3 regions of the Kitasatospora sp. NBC_01246 genome follow, and region 3 is predicted to be linked to each of the others. Evidence: riboswitches for the same ligand, from Rfam matches in the RefSeq annotation. Region 3 holds a riboswitch; each other region holds the start of a gene.
The links. A riboswitch is a leader RNA that binds a small molecule or an ion and turns the genes downstream of it on or off. The one in region 3 is predicted to bind cobalamin.
Positions count from the first base shown of each region.

Region 1: another riboswitch for cobalamin. It lies ahead of metE (5-methyltetrahydropteroyltriglutamate--homocysteine S-methyltransferase); the one in region 3 lies ahead of OG618_RS36350 (peptidase).
Region 2: another riboswitch for cobalamin. It lies ahead of OG618_RS08990 (HoxN/HupN/NixA family nickel/cobalt transporter); the one in region 3 lies ahead of OG618_RS36350 (peptidase).

Region 1 covers NZ_CP108484.1:1,886,571-1,892,793, reverse strand. The annotation lists gene OG618_RS08075 (MarR family winged helix-turn-helix transcriptional regulator) at 1-365, shown strand, start outside; gene OG618_RS08070 (CopD family protein) at 459-740, shown strand; gene cobF (precorrin-6A synthase (deacetylating)) at 703-1,461, opposite strand; gene OG618_RS08060 (hypothetical protein) at 1,613-1,735, opposite strand; cobalamin riboswitch at 1,824-2,047, shown strand; gene metE (5-methyltetrahydropteroyltriglutamate--homocysteine S-methyltransferase) at 2,186-4,495, shown strand; gene OG618_RS08050 (SDR family NAD(P)-dependent oxidoreductase) at 4,389-4,745, opposite strand; gene OG618_RS08045 (GNAT family N-acetyltransferase) at 4,856-5,413, opposite strand; gene OG618_RS08040 (peptide-N4-asparagine amidase) at 5,584-6,223, opposite strand, start outside.
Region 2 covers NZ_CP108484.1:2,085,172-2,091,394, forward strand. The annotation lists gene OG618_RS08965 (thioesterase family protein) at 1-477, opposite strand, end outside; gene nusB (transcription antitermination factor NusB) at 636-1,073, opposite strand; gene efp (elongation factor P) at 1,078-1,641, opposite strand; gene OG618_RS08980 (M24 family metallopeptidase) at 1,724-2,830, opposite strand; gene rpmG (50S ribosomal protein L33) at 3,212-3,376, shown strand; gene OG618_RS08990 (HoxN/HupN/NixA family nickel/cobalt transporter) at 3,490-4,665, opposite strand; cobalamin riboswitch at 4,699-4,890, opposite strand; partial or broken gene OG618_RS08995 (ArsR/SmtB family transcription factor) at 4,972-5,310, shown strand; gene OG618_RS09000 (SRPBCC family protein) at 5,493-5,972, opposite strand; gene OG618_RS09005 (RNA polymerase sigma factor) at 5,969-6,223, opposite strand, start outside.
Region 3 covers NZ_CP108484.1:8,642,510-8,648,732, reverse strand. The annotation lists gene OG618_RS36370 (acyl-CoA dehydrogenase family protein) at 1-560, shown strand, start outside; gene OG618_RS36365 (enoyl-CoA hydratase/isomerase family protein) at 560-1,633, shown strand; gene mmsB (3-hydroxyisobutyrate dehydrogenase) at 1,630-2,517, shown strand; gene OG618_RS36355 (enoyl-CoA hydratase) at 2,514-3,293, shown strand; cobalamin riboswitch at 3,491-3,639, shown strand; gene OG618_RS36350 (peptidase) at 3,740-4,807, shown strand; gene OG618_RS36345 (flagellar hook-length control protein FliK) at 4,842-5,321, shown strand; gene OG618_RS36340 (hypothetical protein) at 5,559-6,223, opposite strand, start outside.

The DNA of each region.
Region 1 (6,223 bases), 6.8 Mb from region 3:
TGTTCGTCCAGGTCGGCGGTCGGCACGAGGTGCTGACGCTCACCTCCTCGGGGCAGCTCGCGCTGGAGATCCTGCACAGCGACGAGTCGGCCGTGCAGGACGACCTGCTGGTGTCCCTGACGCGCGGTGAGCGCACCCAGTTGAACTCCCTGCTGCGGCGGGTGTGCGCCGCCGCCGCCCGGAGCGGCTCGGCGGGCTCGGCTCCGCGCCGGGCCGCCGACTGGGTCCTGACCCGCGAACGCCGTACGGAGTGGGCCGTCGAGCGCGAGGGCGCCGGCGGGGCAGCCGGGGCGCCCGGGGTGGCCGGCGAGCGGTCCGAGGACGTGGCCGGCCGGGACGGCGGCGGGGCCCCGGCCGGTTCGTAGCCGTCCCGCCTCACCAGGTGAAACGGGCGCCGCGCGCCACTGATCGGTCACCCCGGCCGCCTCGGCGACGGGGCCGGCCTGCTCTGGGCCGAGATGTGGCGCCGCTTCAGTCCGGTCGCGATGATCTGCGTCGGCGCGGTCACCGTCGCCGGCCTCCGGCTCGGCTGGAAGCACGTCGGCGCGGTCTCCCCGCTCTGGACCACCGGCTACGGCACCGCCCTGCTGGTCAAGATCCTGCTGGTCGTCGGCCTGGTCACCGCGGGCGCCTTCAACCAGTTCCGGCTGAGGCCCCGAATCGCCCGGGCCCCGGGCCGGTCGGCCCGGGGGCGGGTGTGGGTCAGCTCCCGGAGCGGCGGAGGAGGTAGGTGTCCATGATCCAGCCCTTGCGTTCGCGGGCCTCGTCGCGGAGCGCGCGGATCCGGGGGGCGGTTTCGGCGAGGGGGCCGGAGACGAGGATCTCGTCCGGGGTGCCCAGGTAGGCGCCGTAGAAGATCTCCAGCCCCTCGGGATCGATCCCGGTGAACGCGGCCCGCCCGTCCAGCATCACCACCACGTCGTCCACCTGCTCGGGGAAGCCCTCGGCGAGACGGCGGCCGGTGGTGATCTGCAGCGGGCGGCCGACCCGGGTCAGGGTGGTGCGGTGCCGGGCGGCGAGCGCCGAGACGCTGCTGATGCCCGGGACCACCTCGTACCCGAAGGTGGCGCCGCCGCGGGCCAGGACCTCGTCGATCACGGCGATGACGCTGTCGTAGAGGCTCGGGTCGCCCCAGACCAGGAACGCGCCGGTCTCCTCCGGGCCGAGGTGCTCGGCGACCAGCCGCTCGACCAGGTCGGCCCGGCGGGTGCGCCAGTCGTCCACGGCCGCGGTGTACGCCGGGGTGGCGCGGTCCCGCTCGGCGTCCGCGACCTCGATGACGCGGTGGCCGGGGCGGCCGTGCTCGGTCAGCAGTTGCCGGCGCAGCCGGATGAGGTCCTGCCGTTCCTCGTTCTTGTCGAGGATGAAGAAGACGTCGGTGCGGGCGAGGGCCTTGACCGCCTGCAGGGTGAGGTGGTCGGGATCGCCCGCCCCGATGCCGATGAGGAAGATGTGCCGCATGACAGTGATTGTGCCGTGCGGCTGCCCGTCCGCCGGGCGCGGCCGGTCCCGGGCGAACCGCCGGGTGGGCCGCGGGCGACCGGTCCGGTGGCACTGTGACGTCATGCACGCGCCCCTGACCCGGCCTTTCGGCCGTCGCCATGGCGGGCCGTCATGTTCTGGCTCCGCCGTCGGGGGTAGCCGGCACGGCGTGCGCGGCGGCGAGCACCTTGGCCGGGGTGACCAGCACGTCCTTCGTGACGCGCTCGTCCTCGACCACCGCCTCGACCACCACCTGAACTGCCCGGGCGGCCGGGGGCCGCCGGGGCCGTCCCGGCCATCCGCGATCCGGACAATCACTGACGCGCCGCCGGTGATGGGCCTAGGGTGGGCGGTGCAGTCGGTTCGCCGTGTCCTCCAGCCACGGCGTCGCAAGAGGGAACCCGGTGGGAATCCGGGACTGCCCCGCAGCGGTGAGTGGGAACGACCGCCGTCACACGCACTGGGCCCAGCCGGGCCCGGGAAGCGACGGCCAGTAGGTGTCCGGCCTGGAAGCCAGGCGGACGCGCCCGCGAGTCCGAAGACCTGCCACTGCCCGCGTGCACCCCGCACGCGGTGATCTCGGTGACCTCGAGGGCGGGTCGGCGGAGCGGGCGGGCCCACCCCGGTGCCGTGCCCCCACTGCCGTACCTCCACGCCGTCGTGCTCTCCCGGGATCGCAGCGCGACTCGCGAAGGAGAGTTCCGTGTCACCGAGTTCCACCACCCCGCAGGCCACCGTGTACGGCTACCCGAGGCAGGGTGCCGACCGGGAGCTGAAGAAGGCCGTCGAGGGGTACTGGGCGGGCCGCGTCGACGCCGCCGCCCTGCACGCCACCGCCGCCGTCCTGCGCCGCGCCAACTGGCGGCAGCTGGCCGACGCGGGCATCACCGAAGTCCCCACCGGCGACTTCTCGCTCTACGACCACGTCCTGGACACCACGGTCGCGGTCGGCGCCATCCCGGCCCGCCACCGCGCCGCCGTCGACACCGACCCGCTGGACGGCTACTTCGCCATGGCGCGCGGCACCCAGGACGTCGCACCGCTGGAGATGACCAAGTGGTTCGACACCAACTACCACTACCTCGTACCGGAGTTGGGCCCGGACACGGTCTTCGCCGCGAACTCCGCCAAGCCGGTCTCCGAACTGCGTGAGGCGCTCGGCCTCGGCCACCGCCCCCGGCCCGTGCTGGTCGGACCGCTGACCTACCTGCTGCTCGCCAAGCCCGCCCCCGGCGTGGCCGCCGACTTCCGGCCGGTCACCCTGCTGGACCGGCTGCTGCCCGTCTACGCGGAACTCCTCGCCGACCTGCGGGCCGCCGGCGCCGACTGGGTCCAGCTGGACGAGCCCGCGCTCGTCCAGGACCGCACCCCGGCCGAACTGAACGCCGCCACCCGCGTCTACCGCGAGCTCGGTGCGCTCACCGACCGCCCGCAACTGCTGGTCACCAGCTACTTCGACCGGCTCGGCGAGGCCCTGCCCGTCCTGGCCAAGGCCCCGATCGAGGGCATCGGCCTGGACTTCACCGGCCCCGGCGCCGCCAACCTCGACGACCTCGCCGCCGTCGGCGGAGTGCCCGGCAAGCGCCTGGTGGCGGGTGTGGTGGACGGCCGCAACATCTGGATCAACAACCTGGAGAAGTCCCTCGCCACCCTCGGCACGTTGCTCGGCCTGGCGGACCGGGTCGACGTCGCACCGTCCTGCTCGCTGCTGCACGTCCCGCTCGACGCCGACCTGGAGCGCGACCTCGACCCGCAGGTCGCCCGCTGGCTCGCCTTCGCCCGTCAGAAGTCCACCGAGGTCGCCACCCTGGCCCGCGGCCTGGCCCACGGCACCGACACCATCGCGGCCCAACTGGCCGCCAACCGGGCCGACCTGGCCTCCCGCGCCGGCTCGGCGCTGACCCGCGACCCGGCCGTCCGGGCCCGGGTCGCCGCCACCGCCCCCGAGGACGCCCGCCGCGCCCCGGCCTACCCCGAGCGCGCCGAGGCGCAGCGGGCCCGGCTCGGCCTGCCGCTGCTGCCGACCACCACCATCGGCTCCTTCCCGCAGACCACCGAACTGCGCACCGCCCGCGCCGACCTGCGCGCCGGCCGCATCGACGACGGAACCTACCGGGACCGGATGCGGGCCGAGGTCCGCGAGGTGATCGCCTACCAGGAGAAGGCGGGCCTCGACGTGCTCGTCCACGGCGAGCCCGAACGCAACGACATGGTGCAGTACTTCGCCGAGCAGCTGACCGGCTACCTGGCCACCCGGCACGGCTGGGTGCAGTCCTACGGCACCCGCTACGTCCGGCCGCCGGTGCTGGCCGGGGACATCTCCCGCCCGCACCCGATGACTGTCGACTGGTACCGCTACGCGGCCGATCTGACGGACCGTCCGGTCAAGGGCATGCTCACCGGACCGGTGACCATGCTCGCCTGGTCCTTCGTCCGGGACGACCAGCCGACCGGCGACACCGCCCGGCAGGTCGCGCTCGCCCTGCGCGACGAGGTCACCGACCTGGAGGCCGCCGGCGCCGCCGTCATCCAGGTCGACGAGCCGGCGCTGCGCGAGACCCTGCCGCTGCGGTCCGCCGACCGGGCGGCCTATCTGGAGTGGGCCACCGAGTCCTTCCGGCTCTCCACCTCCGGGGTCCGCGCCGACACCCAGATCCACACCCACATGTGCTACGCCGAGTTCGGCGCGATCATGACCGCCATCGACGAGCTCGACGCCGACGTGATCTCCCTGGAGGCGGCCCGCTCGCACATGGAGGTCGCCCACGAGCTGGCCGGGGCAGGCTACCCGCGCGAGGTCGGCCCCGGCGTCTACGACATCCACTCGCCCCGGGTGCCGAGCACCGAGGAGGCGGCCTCGCTGCTCCGCGCCGGGCTGGCCGCGATCCCGGCCGAGCGGCTCTGGGTCAACCCCGACTGCGGCCTGAAGACCCGCGGTTGGACGGAGACCCGGGCCTCGCTGGAGCACCTGGTCGAGGCGGCCAGGCTGGTCCGCGCCGAACTGGGCGGCTGACACCGCGCCGGAGCGGGCGGCGGGCCGGCCCCCGGCCCGCCGCCCGCTCCGGGCCGTCCGCGGCGGTGAGGTCCGCCTGGAGCGGTAGGACGTCGGTCGTGCGGCCGAGTGCGGCGAGGTCCTCGGTCACGGTCCGGCAGGCGGCCAGCACCCTGACGCCCTCGGCGGCGAGGGCCCGGGTGACGGCGAGGCCGATGCCCTTGCCCGCCCCGGTCACCACGGCGGCCTTGCCCGACAGGTGCAGGTCCATCGTCGACTCCGCCGGCGCGCTGCCCGGCCGCCGTCCACCCGGCCGGGCGCGGCCCAGGCTGGAACCATCGCAGCTCTGCCCCCGGGCCGCATCCGGGCCTCGGGGGCGGGTCAGACCCGGTCGGAGGCCACGTCGGCCGGGGTGGTCCACTCCTCGGCGAGCAGGCCGAGCACGACCTCGTCGCGGTGGGCGCCGTAGGCCCAAGCGGAGCGGCGCAGGGTGCCTTCGAGGGTGAAGCCGGCGCGGGTCGCGGCGGCGATCATCGGCAGGTTCTCGGCGAGGGTGTCGATCTGGAGGCGGTGCAGGCCGCGGACGGTGAAGCCGTAGTGGCACAGCAGCGCGACGACCTCGCGGGCCAGGCCCCGGCCGCGGAGGGCGGGGCGCAGGGCGAGGCCGAGATGGGCGGTGCGGTTGTGGGTGTCGATGCCCCAGAGGAGGGCCTCGCCGGCGAGGTCGCCCGAGGGGAGGGTGGTGACGGAGAAGCAGGCGGCCTCGTCCGAGGGGGCGGCGACCGCGTACGGGGACCCGGCGGCGCCCGGTGAAACGGGCTGCCAGGGCCGGGAGTCGGCCCGGGAGCGGGTGGCGACGTCGTCGTACAGCTCGGCCTGCAGCACGGGGACGTCGGCGTCGTGTCTGGCCCGGAGGGCGACTTTGGAGTTGTGTAGCATGTCACATTGCTATCAGGGCCGGTGTCGTCCGCACCAGCGAATTACCGCGCACCGGGCGGGTAACGGCGTTCCCGCCGGGGCCAGCAGGCGGCCCGCCGGAGCCTGCGAGGCGCCCGCCGGGTCGAACCGTCCGCCCGGTGCGGCCGGAGCGGTGCGACCCGGCGCCGGGTTCACCCCCGGTCGGTCGGCCAGCCGTCCACGGTGGTGAGGGAGCGGTGGTACGGGCCGTCGGGCCCGGTGCTGCGGTAGTCCTCGACGGAGCCGCCGGTGCGGACGGTGCTGTCGCCGTCGTGCCGGTGGGCGGTCGGGCGCAGGGTGTGGTCGACGGCGGAACGCTCGGTGGTCCGGCCGCCGACCGTGCCGGTGGTGTCCCGGTGGTAGCCGAGGTTCATGGTGGTGACCTGGTCGTTCGCGCCGGCCGCGTCGTGGGTGACGCGGTAGTCGACGTCCAGCGGCGCGCCCTCGTGCACGGTGGTGGTGCGCCGCGGCCCGTCGCCCCAGGTGCTGGTGGTGCGGGTCAGGTCGGTGCGGTTGCGCAGCGTCAGGTCGTTGCCGCTGTCCCGGAACCGCTGGGTGGAGCCGAAGACGAGGGTGTCGCGGACCTCGGTGGTGACCCGGCCGTGCGAGGTCTGTACCCAGCCGCGGGCCCGGTCGTGCCGGCCCGCGGTGACGGACCAGTCGCCGCTGCCGCCGCCGTGGTCGGTCAGCGCGGTGGAGACGGCGGCCTCCGGGGCGACCGCGTGGTCGGTGAGCGCCCCGGTGGTGCGGGCGGCGCCGTGGTCGACCTCGGCGAACAGGTTGACCTGGCCC
Region 2 (6,223 bases), 6.6 Mb from region 3:
CAGGTCGAACCGCTCCAGGAGGGCGGCCTGCTCGATCAGCTGCTTGGGGGCGTGCTCCACGCCGACGCACTGGTCCGGCGGCGGCAGCTGCGGCGGCTGGGCGGTGGTCCGCACCTCGCCGCCGGCGTCGGCGAGGTCGCCGTGGGTGGCCACCACGCGCAGCCGCTCCACGCCGTCCTGGCTGAGCGAGGCGGTGCCGGTGGAGAGCGAGCGGCCGGTGCGGAGCACCTCGGTACGGACGGTGGCCGGGCCGGGGTGGGAGGCGGAGAGGTAGTAACCGCTGATCGAGACCGGGTCGGCGTGGTCGCCGTGCTCCAGCGAGAGGGCGTGGCCCGCCATCGCGAGCAGCAGCCCGCCGTTGACGCCGCCGCCGATCTGCCAGCCGGCGCCCAGTTCGCCGTCGTAGCGGCCCGGCTCGGCCGGGTGCCTGGTGAGGGCGATGCCCTGGTCGAACTCGCTGCGGATCGCCGTGGTCATGGGGGGTGGCCTGCCCTTCGCTGCGGGGTCACCGGTGCGCGTGGGTCACCGGAGCACCAGGTTACTGGCGAGTAGGGTCCCAACATACGCCACCCGGCCCGAACGCACGACGGCCGCCGGACCCTGTCGGGTCCGGCGGCCGTGCGTCGGAGTGCCGCCTACCGGCGGATGCTCGGCTTGAGCTCCAGGAAGCGGGCGAGCAGGCCGTTGACGAAGGCCGGGGAGTCGTCCGTGGAGAACTCCTTGGCGATCTCGACGGCCTCGTCCAGGACGACCGCGTCCGGGACGCCGTCCTCCCAGATCAGCTCGTACGCACCGAGCCGCAGGACGTTGCGGTCCACGATCGGCATCCGGTCGAGCGTCCAGCCCACCGCGTACTCGGAGATGAGGTCGTCGATCCGGCGGGCGTGCTGGACGTACCCCTCGATCAGCTCCATGGTGTACTCACCGACCTGCGGGGTGCCCTCGTCCGGCTTGGGCTCCCGGGCACGGGCCACCCAGTCGGCGAGGACCCGCTGCGGGTCGACCCCGCGGTGGTCGGCCTCGAAGAGGATCTGGAAGGCTCGCGTACGGGCCTTGCTGCGTGCGGCCGACACGGACTTACTTCACCCGGCCGAGGTAGCTGCCGTCGCGGGTGTCGACCTTGATCTTCTCACCGGTGACGATGAACAGCGGCACGGCGATCTCGGCGCCGGTCTCCAGGGTGGCCGGCTTGGAGCCACCGGTGGAGCGGTCGCCCTGGACGCCCGGCTCGGTGTGGGAGATGGTCAGCTCGACCGAGGCCGGGAGCTCGATGTACAGGGGGGCACCCTCGTACATGGCGACCAGGGCCTCGAAGCCCTCCAGCAGGTACTTCGCGGCGTCGCCGACGACGGCGGGCTCGATCGTGGTCTGGTCGTAGGTGTCCGTGTCCATGAACACGAAGTTCTCGCCGTCCTTGTACGAGAACTGCATGCCACGCTTGTCGACGTTGGCGGTCTCGACCTTGGTGCCGGCGTTGAAGGTCTTGTCGACGACCTTGCCCGTCAGGACCTCCTTGAGCTTGGTGCGCACGAAGGCCGGGCCCTTACCGGGCTTGACGTGCTGGAACTCGACGACGGACCAGAGCTTGCCGCCCTCCAGCTTGAGAACCATGCCGTTCTTGAGATCGTTCGTGGAAGCCACGGGCGCACTTACTCCTGGATATAGCTGTCAAGGAACCAAGGGGTGCGTCCTGCCGCCCCCGGCCGCCTCGGGCGGTCGCGGGTCACAGGGCGAGGAGCTCCTTGGTGGTGATGGTGAGCAGCTCGGGCCCGCCCTCTTCGAGGGGGCGCACCACGAGCGTGTCCTCGATCCGGACACCGCCCCGGCCCGGGAGGTGAACCCCTGGACCGACGGTGACCGGCACGCGGCTGTCCAGTTTACCCATGTCCGACGGCCCGAGGCGCGGGGCCTCCCGGATCTCCAGCCCGATGCCGTGACCGACGGGGTGCGGCGAGCTCTCGGTGTGCCCGGCCGCGTGGAGGATCTCCCGGGCGGCCTGGTCGGGCACGTACTGTTCGACGCCCGGACCGAGCGCCTCCCGCCCGGCCCGCTGGGCCCGGAACACCAGGCGGTGCAGTTCGACCTGCCAGGGCGCGGGGGCGGCGCCGATCACGAAGGTCCGGGCGGTCGAGACGCCGTACCCGCGGTACTGGGCACCCAGGACGACGGTGAGGAAGTCACCCTCCTCCACCCGCCGGTCGGTGGGCTGGTGGGACTGCTGGCCGGAGTGGCTGCCGGTGCCGACCGAGACCGGGAAGGCCGCCCGGTCCGCGCCGTGGTCGATCATCCGGCGTTCCAGCTCCATCGCCAGGTGCCGCTCGGTCCGGCCGACCAGGATCGACTCCAGCAGTTCGCCGAGCGCCTGGTCGGCGATCTCGGCGGCGATCCGCAGGTCCGCGATCTCGTGCTCGTCCTTGATCACCCGCAGCTGTTCGACCGCCCGGCCGAGGTCGGCCAGCCGGACGCCCTCCGCCAGACCCGCCACGGCGCGGTGCCGGGCGACGGTCAGGTCGTGCTCCTCCACCGCCAGGTCGGCCACCCCCAGCCGGGCCGCGGCCGCGGCGGCCGCCAGCGCGGTGTCGGCGCCCGCCGCCACCGGCACCCGGGTGACGTCCTCGACGATCAGGTGCTCACCGGTGTCGTCCGGCGGCAGGTCGTCCGGCAGCGCCAGCAGCGCCCGCTCCCGGGTGAGCAGCAGCGTCGCGCCGCACGGCGGGCAACCGGTCAGGTACCGCACGTTCGCCGCCCGGGTGATCAGCGCCGCATCGGCCCCGGCCGCACTGCCGTGCTCCCTCAGACGCTCCCGCCGGACCGCGTACGCATCAGACATGCGTCGAGCCTACGGAGCCCCACCCCGATCCGCCCGCCGAGCGGATCCGACCGGACCAGGACGGCCCTGGTCGGACACCCGGCCGGTCCGCCGGTGCGGCGTCGGCCCCCGGCGCGGCCCCCGGCGCCGGGGTGCGCGGCCGGTCGACCGGCCGCGCACCCGAACGGACGGTGCGGGCGGCGGACCGGAACGACCGGAGCCGCCGGCGGGAGCGTGCGCCGCCCGACGAGCCCCGGCGCGTACGCGGTCGCGCGGCCGACCAGCGCCTCCACCGCCCGCCGGGGAATGGGCGGGGCGGAGGCCGTGTTGGACCCCGTGAAAACGACTTCCATTTCGGCGAAAGCCGTTTCCCCACCGCCCACCCCTCGGAGGAGGAGAACCATGGCCCGCAGCGAACTGCGCCCCGTCGTCAAGCTCAGGTCCACGGCCGAGACCGGCTTCACCTATGTGACCCGCAAGAACCGCCGCACCGACGCCGACCGGCTGGTGCTGCGCAAGTACGACCCGGTCGCGCGCCGGCACGTCGACTTCCGCGAGGAGCGCTGACCTCCCCCGTGGGCCCGGCAGGGCCCGCGGACCACGGCGAGGCGGCGCCCACCCGAACGGACCGGGTGGGCGCCGCCTCGTGACACCGCGGTGCCGGGGGCCGTCGGGGCCGACTACTTGGTGATGACCCCGGCGGCCTCGTCGGCCGCCGCCCCCTGGGCGGGCACCCCGTCGGCCGGTACCACCGGCTTCGGGCTCCAGCGCTGTTCGACGCCGGCGAGGCGCCAGTAGGCGATAGCCGCCCCCCAGACCACCACGAACAGCCCGACGATCGCGTAGCCGACGTTGTCCAGCGAGATGTCCGCGATCCAGCCGCTGACCGGGTCGGTGAGGTCCAGCTTCTCGTGCAGCACGGCGACCAGCTCGATGGTGCCGATGATGAACGCCACCGCGATCGACAGCCCGGTGATGGTCAGGTTGTAGTACACCTTGCGCACCGGGTTGGAGAACGCCCACTGGTACGCGAAGTTCATGAACGTCCCGTCCAGCGTGTCGAACAGGCTCATCCCGGACGCGAACAGCAGCGGCAGGCAGACGATCGCGTACCAGGGCAGCCCGGCGGCCGCGCCGGAGCCGGCCATCACCATCAGGGTCACCTCGGTCGCGGTGTCGAAGCCGAGGCCGAGCACCATGCCGACCGGGAACATCTGGCCGGGCCGCGTGATCGAGCGGGTCGCCCGGTTCAGCACCCGGGCCATCAGACCGCGCGAGTTGAGGTGCTCCTCCAGCTCCGCCTCGTCGAACCGACCGGCCCGCATCGACCGGAACACCTTGAGGATGCCGAACAGCGCCGCCAGGTTGAGCGCGCCGATCAGGTAGAGGAAGACACCGGACGCGGAGGTGCCGACCACACCGAGCCACTGGTGGGTGGTGGACTCGTCGTCCATCAGCGTGTTGGCCAGCTGGGCGCCGCCCGCCACCAGGGCGGCCATCAGGACCACCATCGAGGAGTGGCCGAGCGCGAACCAGAAGCCCACCGAGACGGGCCGCTTGCCGTCCGCCATGAGCTTGCGGGTGGTGTTGTCGATCACCGCGATGTGGTCGGCGTCGAAGGCGTGCCGCATGCCGAGGGTGTAGGCGGTGATGCCCAGGCCCACCCCGAAGACCTGGGTACCGACCTCGTACTTCTCCGGGGCGACCAGGAAGATCAGCGTCCCGAACGCCACTACGTGCATGGCCAGGATCACCCCCATCAACCCGGCCGTGCGGAGGGTGTCCTCGCGCCGCCAGCGGAAGCTCGGCAGGGCGGAGGACGCCGCGGGAGCAGCGGCGGTTTCGGGCAGGGTCATCTTCGGATCACGCTCCAGCACCTCGTGGAAAGACGTTCGTGAGATGCCGTGGCCGGTCTCCTGGCTGACGGGGCTTCCGGATCCGCCTTCCCAGGCGCGCGAGGCGCCCAGTGGCGTCGTGGATACGGACGACTCCCCCGATCACAGTGGCGAGGGCCGCTCCGGACTCCGGACCCTGAGGGTCCGTCACCGGTCTTCCCGAACACCACGGCGGGCAACACCGTAGGGGGCCGCACCTCACCCTTGCAAGGCTGCGCACCTGCGCAGGTGTCCAGGATCACAGCCACGGGCTGCAACAATGTCCGCATGCATCTCGTACCGGCCGACCGCGCGGGCCACCGCACCATCGACGGGCACCGGGTCTGCGAGGCCATCGCCGCGATCGGCGACCCCGGGCACGTCCGGTCCTGGGCCGAGCGGTTCTCGCTGCTCGCCGACCCGGGGCGGCTCGCCCTGCTGCTCGCCCTGCACCGGGCCGGGCCGCTCGCCGTCACCGACCTGGCGGTCGCCACCGGCATGCGCGACCCGGCCGTCTCGCAGGCGCTGCGGCTGCTGCGCACCGCGGGTGTGGTCACCGGCGACAAGGACGGCCGGGTGGTGCGCTACCGGCTCGTGGACGAGGCCCTGCGCCCCCTCCTCGACGAGTGCGCCGCCGCGGACCACCACGAGCACGGCGAGCCCGCCACCGGGAGCGACGCCACCGGCGGCGAGCCCTCCGCACCCCGGGCCGCCGCGGCCGGCTGACCGGCTGGCCGACTCCCGGCTGACCGGCTGCGCGCGCGGAACACCGCCCCGGGCGCCCCGGGCCGTCGCGCCCGGGGCCCGCCTCACCCCTCCCGCACCAGCCGTTCGAAGCGCTCCAGCGAGCGCCGGGCCAGCGGGTCCGTCGCGGGCCGCAGGGCCCGGTCGAGCAGACCCGCGCCGGGGAGCCGGAACGCGCCGAGGAAGGCGAAGCGGGTGCCTCCGGCCTCGGCGCGGGCCGCCATCCCGCCCAGCAGGAAGCGGCTGCGCATCAGGCACCACCCGGGCGTCAGCTCGACGTCGAAACGGGCCCGCAGTCGGGTGTGGCCGGTCACCAGCGCCTCGGTGCGACCGTCCGCCGGGCTCCCGGCCACGCGGACCGACCGGATGTCCGGCAGCCAGCGCGGGAGCCCCTCCTCCAGGTCGGCCGCGGCCGCCCAGACCCGCTCGAACGGCGCGTCGATCAGCGCCTCCCGGACGGCGGCGCCGGGGGTGACGGCGGCGATCACATGCAGCCGGCGGACCGGGTCGAAGGCCGCCGTCGGCCAGGGGGTCGGTGCGCTCACTGCTGCCACGCCCTTCGAAAGCCGAGCCGGGCCCGGGAGAGCCGGGACTTCACGGTGCCGGGTGCCACGCCCAGCAGTTCTGCGGTGGACCGCTCGTCGAGCCCCTCCAGGTCGCGCAGCACCAGCACGGCGCGGTGCTCCGGCGTCAGCCGGGCGAGGACGTCCTGGATGTCGGTGGCCAGCTGCGGGTCGCCGGGGCGGGGCAGCTCGGAGAGGTCGGCCGGGACGCAGCGGGCGACCCGCCGGACGTG
Region 3 (6,223 bases):
CGAACGAGCACAAGATGGGCTGGAACGCCCAGCCGACCCGGCAGGTGCTGCTGGACGGCGTCCGGCTGCCCGCCGACCGCCTGCTCGGGGCGGAGGGCGAGGGTTTCCGCATCGCCATGGGCGGCCTCAACGGCGGGCGGCTCGGCATTGCGGCCTGTTCACTGGGCGGCGCCCAGAGTGCGTTGGAACGTGCGGTGGCCTATCTCGCCGACCGTGAGGCGTTCGGGGCCCGCCTGCTGCACGCCCAGGCGCTGCAGTTCCGACTCGCCGACATGGCGACGGAGTTGGAGGCGGCGAGGGCGCTCGTGTGGCGCGCGGCGGCCGCCCTGGACCGGGGCGACCGGCGGGCACCTCAGCTGTGCGCGATGGCCAAGCGGCACGCCACCGACACCGGCTTCGACGTCGCCAACCAGGCGCTCCAACTGCACGGTGGCTACGGCTACCTCGCCGAGTACGGCATCGAGAAGATCGTCCGCGACCTGCGGGTGCACCAGATCCTGGAAGGGACCAACGAGATCATGCGCGTCATCGTCGCCCGCGGCCTGACCGGAGCCGCCTGATGACCGGGAACGACACCGAGGAGGTCCTCGTCCAGTGGGAGGGCCGGGCCGGGCTGATCGTCCTCAACCGGCCCGCCGCCCTGAACGCCCTCACCCACGGCATGGTGCGGACGATCTCGGAGGCCCTGGACGCGTGGGAGCAGGACGAGCGGGTCGACACCGTCGTCGTCACCGGCGCCGGCGACCGGGCCTTCTGCGCCGGTGGCGACATCGTCGCCATCCACCGTGCCGCCACCGGCGGGGACCCGGGCGCCGTCGAGGAGTTCTGGCGCGACGAGTACCGCCTCAACGCCCGGATCGCCCGGTACTCCAAGCCCTACGTCGCCGTCATGAGTGGCATCGTGATGGGCGGCGGGGTCGGGGTTTCCGCTCACGGCAGTGTCCGGATCGTCACCGAGACCACCCGGGTGGCGATGCCGGAGGCGGGGATCGGCTTCGTGCCCGATGTGGGCGGCACCTACCTGCTCGCCCTCGCCCCGGGCGAGCTGGGTACCCACCTCGCCCTGACCGCGGGTTCCGTCGGCGCCGCGGACGCGCTGCTCTGCGGGCTCGCCGACCACTTCGTGCCGGCCGAGCGCCTCCCGTCCCTGCTCGACGACCTGGCCGAGCTGCCCGTGCACGACGCCCTCGAACGGCACGTCGAACCCGCACCGCCGGGCCGGCTGGAGGGGCAGCGTGCGTGGATCGACGGCTGCTACGCGGCCGGGACCGTCGAGGAGATCCTCGACCGGCTGCGGGACAGCGGCGAACCCGAGGCGAAGAAGGCCGTGGACCGGATCACCGCCAACTCGCCCACCGCCGTGAAGGCCACGCTGGCGGCGCTGCGCCGGGCCCGGGCGCTGGGCCCGCTGGAGGCGGTGCTGGACCAGGAGTACCGCACCTCCTGCGCGGCGCTCGCCACGCGGGACCTCGCGGAGGGCATCCGGGCCCAGGTGATCGACAAGGACCGTTCGCCGCAGTGGAGCCCGGACACGCTGAGCGCCGTCGAACCCGCCGCCGTGGCCCGCTACTTCGCCCCGCTCGGCGAGCACGAGCTCGGCCTCGCCGCCACCACACCCCTGGAGCGCTGGTGACCCACAGCATCGGATTCATCGGACTGGGCAACATGGGCGGCCCGATGGCCGCCAACCTGGTCAAGGCCGGGCACCGGGTGACCGGCTACGACCTGGTGCCGGAGGCCTTGCGGCACGCCGAGGAGGTGGGCGTCCGCCCTGCGCGGTCCGCGGCCGAGGCCGTGCGCGAGGCCGACGTCGTCATCAGCATGCTGCCGGCCGGCCGCCACGTCCTGGCCGCCTACGCGGAGCTGCTGCCCGCCGCCCGCCCGGGAACGCTCTTCGTCGACTGCTCGACGATCGACGTCGCGGATGCCAGGGCGGTGCACGATCTCGCGGTGGACGCCGGGCACCGCGTGGTGGACGCGCCGGTCTCCGGCGGGGTGGTCGGCGCGACGGCCGCGAGCCTCACCTTCATGGTCGGCGCGGAGAAGGAGCACTTCGAGAGCGCCCGCCCGGTTCTGGAGGCGATGGGCCGCAAGGTGGTGCACTGCGGCGCGCCCGGTGCGGGGCAGGCGGCGAAGATCTGCAACAACATGATCCTCGGCATCTCGATGATCGCGGTCAGCGAGGCGTTCGTGCTCGGGGAGAGTCTGGGGCTCAGCCACCAGGCGCTGTTCGACGTCGCCTCGACGGCCTCCGGCCAGTGCTGGGCGCTCACCAGTAACTGTCCGGTCCCCGGGCCGGTGCCGGCCAGTCCGGCGAACCGCGAGTACGCGGCCGGGTTCGCCTCCGCGCTGATGGCCAAGGACCTCGGACTGGCCGCCGGGGCCGCCGACGCAGCGGGCCTGCCGACCGAGCTCGGTCGCAGAGCGGCGCAGTTGTACGCGGACTTCGCGGCGGACGAGGGTGCGGGCCTGGACTTCTCGGCGATCATCACCACTTTGAGGGAGGGCGGCAAGTGACCGAGACCCACGAGACGATCCTGGTCGAGCGCAGGGGCCGGGTGGGGCTGATCACGCTCGACCGGCCGAAGGCGCTCAACGCGCTCAACACGCTCCTGATGAGCGAAGTCGTCTCCGCGGCGACGGAGTTCGACCGGGACCCGGACATCGGCTGCCTGGTGGTCACCGGCTCGGAGAAGGCCTTCGCGGCCGGCGCCGACATCAAGGAGATGCAGTCGCTCGACTTCGTCGACGCCTACCTCGGCAACTGGTTCGCCGCCTGGGACCGCTTCGCCACCCTGCGCAAGCCGGTGGTGGCGGCCGTCGCCGGCTACGCGCTGGGCGGGGGCTGCGAGTTGGCGATGATGTGCGACGTCCTGCTGGCGGCGGACACCGCGAAGTTCGGGCAGCCGGAGATCAAGCTCGGCGTCATCCCGGGCATCGGCGGCTCGCAGCGGCTGACCCGGGCCGTCGGCAAGGCGAAGGCCATGGAACTCTGTCTGACCGGCCGGACGATGGGCGCCGAGGAGGCGGAGCGGGCCGGACTGGTCTCCCGCATCGTCCCCGCCGACCAGCTGCTGGCCGAGGCCCTGGCCACCGCCGAGACCGTCGCGGCGATGTCCACCCCGGCGGCGATCATGCTCAAGGAGGCCGTCAACCGGTCGTACGAGACGACCCTCGCCGAGGGCGTCCGCTTCGAACGCCGCCTCTTCCACGCCGTCTTCGCGACGGCTGATCAGAAGGAGGGCATGGCGGCTTTCTCGGAGAAGCGCCCGCCGGAGTTCCGCAACCGCTGACGGCGCCCGCCGTGCGCCGCCCCTCGTCCGGGGCGGCGCACCGCCCGTCAGCTCTCGGACCGCCGGAGCAGGTAGGTGTCCGTGATCCAGCCCTTTGCGCTCGCGGGCCCGGTCCGCTGCGGTCCCGTCGGGCAGGCGGAGTGTGCCGGCGGAACCCGGTGGTGCCTGCGTGATGTGACGCACGATCCCTTGACCCGATCTTTTCCATTTCGCCATGATGAGCCGTCACGTTGTGACTCCGTCGACGGGGGAAGTCCGGTCCGAATCCGGCGCTGACCCGCAACGGTAGGCCGCCGACGGCATGTCGGCGGCGAGCCCGAGTACCCGTCGGCGGGGATGTGTCGTCCCCTCCTCCCGTCGTGGTCTGCGGGCCGGAGCTCCGAGGGCTGCCCGGCGTGCTGCCCGGCGTCCTCCGGGCCCCTGCGTCCAGGCCCGGAAAGGCACTCATGCCCACGCTCCGCCGCACCCTCGGTCTGCTCGCGATACCCGCCCTGGCGCTCGCCACCGCGCTCCCGGTGGCCACCGCCGCCCACGCCGAAACGACGTCCTCCCGGACCGTTCGTCCCGACGCCGCCGCTGGCGGCTGGCTGGCCCGCCAGCTCGTGGACGGCGACCACTTCGAGTCCGTCTTCAACGGCACCGCCTACCCCGACCAGGGTCTGACCGTCGATGCCGTGCTGGCCTTCGCCGCCTCGCACAGCTCCGACGAGGCCGCCGCGAAGGCCACCGCCTGGCTGGCGAAGCCCGAGATCATCTCCGGCTACCTCGGCGACGGCGCCACCGAGGCCTACGCGGGCGCCACCGCGAAGCTGCTGCTCGCCGTCGAGGTGCGCGGTGGGAACCCGGCATCCTTCGGGGGCGTCGACCTGCCAGCCCGGCTGCGCTCGCTGCAGACCGCCGAAGGACGGTTCTCCGACCGCTCGCAGTGGGGCGACTACAGCAACGCCTTCGGCCAGTCCCTCGCCCTGATCGCCCTGCACCGCACCCCCGGCGACGCTCCCGCCGCGGCCGTCGACTTCCTGGCGAACAGCCAGTGCGCGGACGGCGGTTACCCGGTCGCCTTCGGCCAGCCCACCTGCACCAGTGACGCCGACGCCACCGCCCTCGCCGTCCAGGCGCTCGCCGTCAACGGCCGCAACGCCGAGGCGAACGCGGGCCTCGGCTGGCTGACCACGCACCAGAACGCCGACGGCGGCTTCGCGGCCGCCGGCGCGACCGCCTCCAACGCCAACACCACCGGCCTGGCCACCCAGGCACTGCTCTCCGGTGGGCGCCTCGGTGCCGGCCTCAAGGGCTGGAGCCGGCTGGTGAAGTTCCAGCAGGGCTGCTCCGCCGACCCGGCGGTGCGCGGCGCGGTCGCCTACGACGCGTCGGGCTTCAACGCCGGCAACGGCGCCCGGGCCACCGCGCAGGCCGTTCTCGGCCTGGCGGGCACCCCGCTGGCCACCCTCTCCGCCGCCGGGTCCCGCCCCAGCGCCCCCACCCTCGCCTGCCCGGCCCCGGCCACCCGCTGAGACGCCGAACCCTGATCCCACGAGGAGAGTTCCGATGACCGACACCCTCACCCCGTCCCGCCCCGTCCGCCGGATGCTCGGGTCGATCGCCGCCGCGGCGGCCCTCACCGCCGGCCTGCTCGGCGTCTCCGCCGGCCAGGCCCCGCAGGCCCAGGCGGCGGCCTGCAGCGGAACCACCGGCGTCACCGTCGTGGTCGACTTCACCGCCGTCGGCGGCGGCATCGAGACCGGCTGCGCCCCCGGCGACCCCGCCAGCGGGCTCGCCGCGCTCACCGGCGCCGGGTTCTCGTACGCCTTCCACCCCCGCTTCCCGGGCTTCGTCTGCAAGATCAACGCACTTCCCGCCACCTGCACCAACCCGACCGGCAGCGCCTACTGGTCGTACTGGCACGCCCAGCACGGCGGCCCCTGGTCCTACAGCAGCCTGGGCGCCGGCAGCTACAACCCGGCCCCTGGCGACGTCGAGGGCTGGTCCTTCGGCGCCGGCACCCAGCCGGGCATCACGGCGCCCTGAACGTGAGCAGGCCGGCGCCCGTCCTCCGCGAGGGAGGACGGGCGCCGGCGCCCAGGGCTCATCCGTCGTGGGACGCTTGCCGTCGTCGGAGGAGGTGACGGGCGAACAGCCCACCGATTCCGTTCAGCAGCCCCTGTTGTGCGGCCCGGGCGCGGAGCCCCGGGCCGCAGTGATTCGTCCGGTACCGAAGCGGAACGACCGGCGGTCGGCCGGGCCCGTGCGGTCAGCTGCCGTAGCTCAGCTGCCGTAGCTCAGCGACACGGCGTCGCCGAGGTGGACGGTGGTGGCCCGGGTCGCGGCGGTGGCGGTGGTGCCGTCCAGGCTGACCTTCCAGGTGGAGGAGCCGCTGTTGGCGGTGCCGTTGAGCGCGGTGACGGCTCCGCCGCCGGAGGACGGGGTGACGGCGGTGACGCAGCCGCTGGGGACAGCGGTGGCCGCCGCGTCGAGGACGTCACCGAGGGTCGCGGTGGTCGCGGTCGGAGCGAGGGTGACGGCACAGACCTTGAGGGCGCCGGTACCGTCGTCGACGACCAGGGTGAGCTTCGCCGCGGTGCCGGCGGTGAAGCCGGTGGCGGCGGCCCACGTCGGCTCGCCGGCGACGGTCGGGGCGGGCGGGGCGGCGGTGAACCCGGCGCCGGCGACGGCGCGCAGACCGTCGACGGAGGCGTACGGGGACGGAGTGGTGTCGGTGGGCAGGTACTTGAAGCCGCCGCCGGGCTTGAACTGCTGGGCGATGAGGAAGTCGACCGGGGTCTTGCCGGTGCCGCTGGTGAAATCGGTTCCCTGGGGGTTGATGCCGCAGGCGTTGAGGCCGGACACGGCCCAGCCGTTGGAGTCGGTGTTCACACCGAACATGGCGTTGAAGGCGCCGGAGGAGGCGAGCTTGCCCTTGAGGAAGTTCT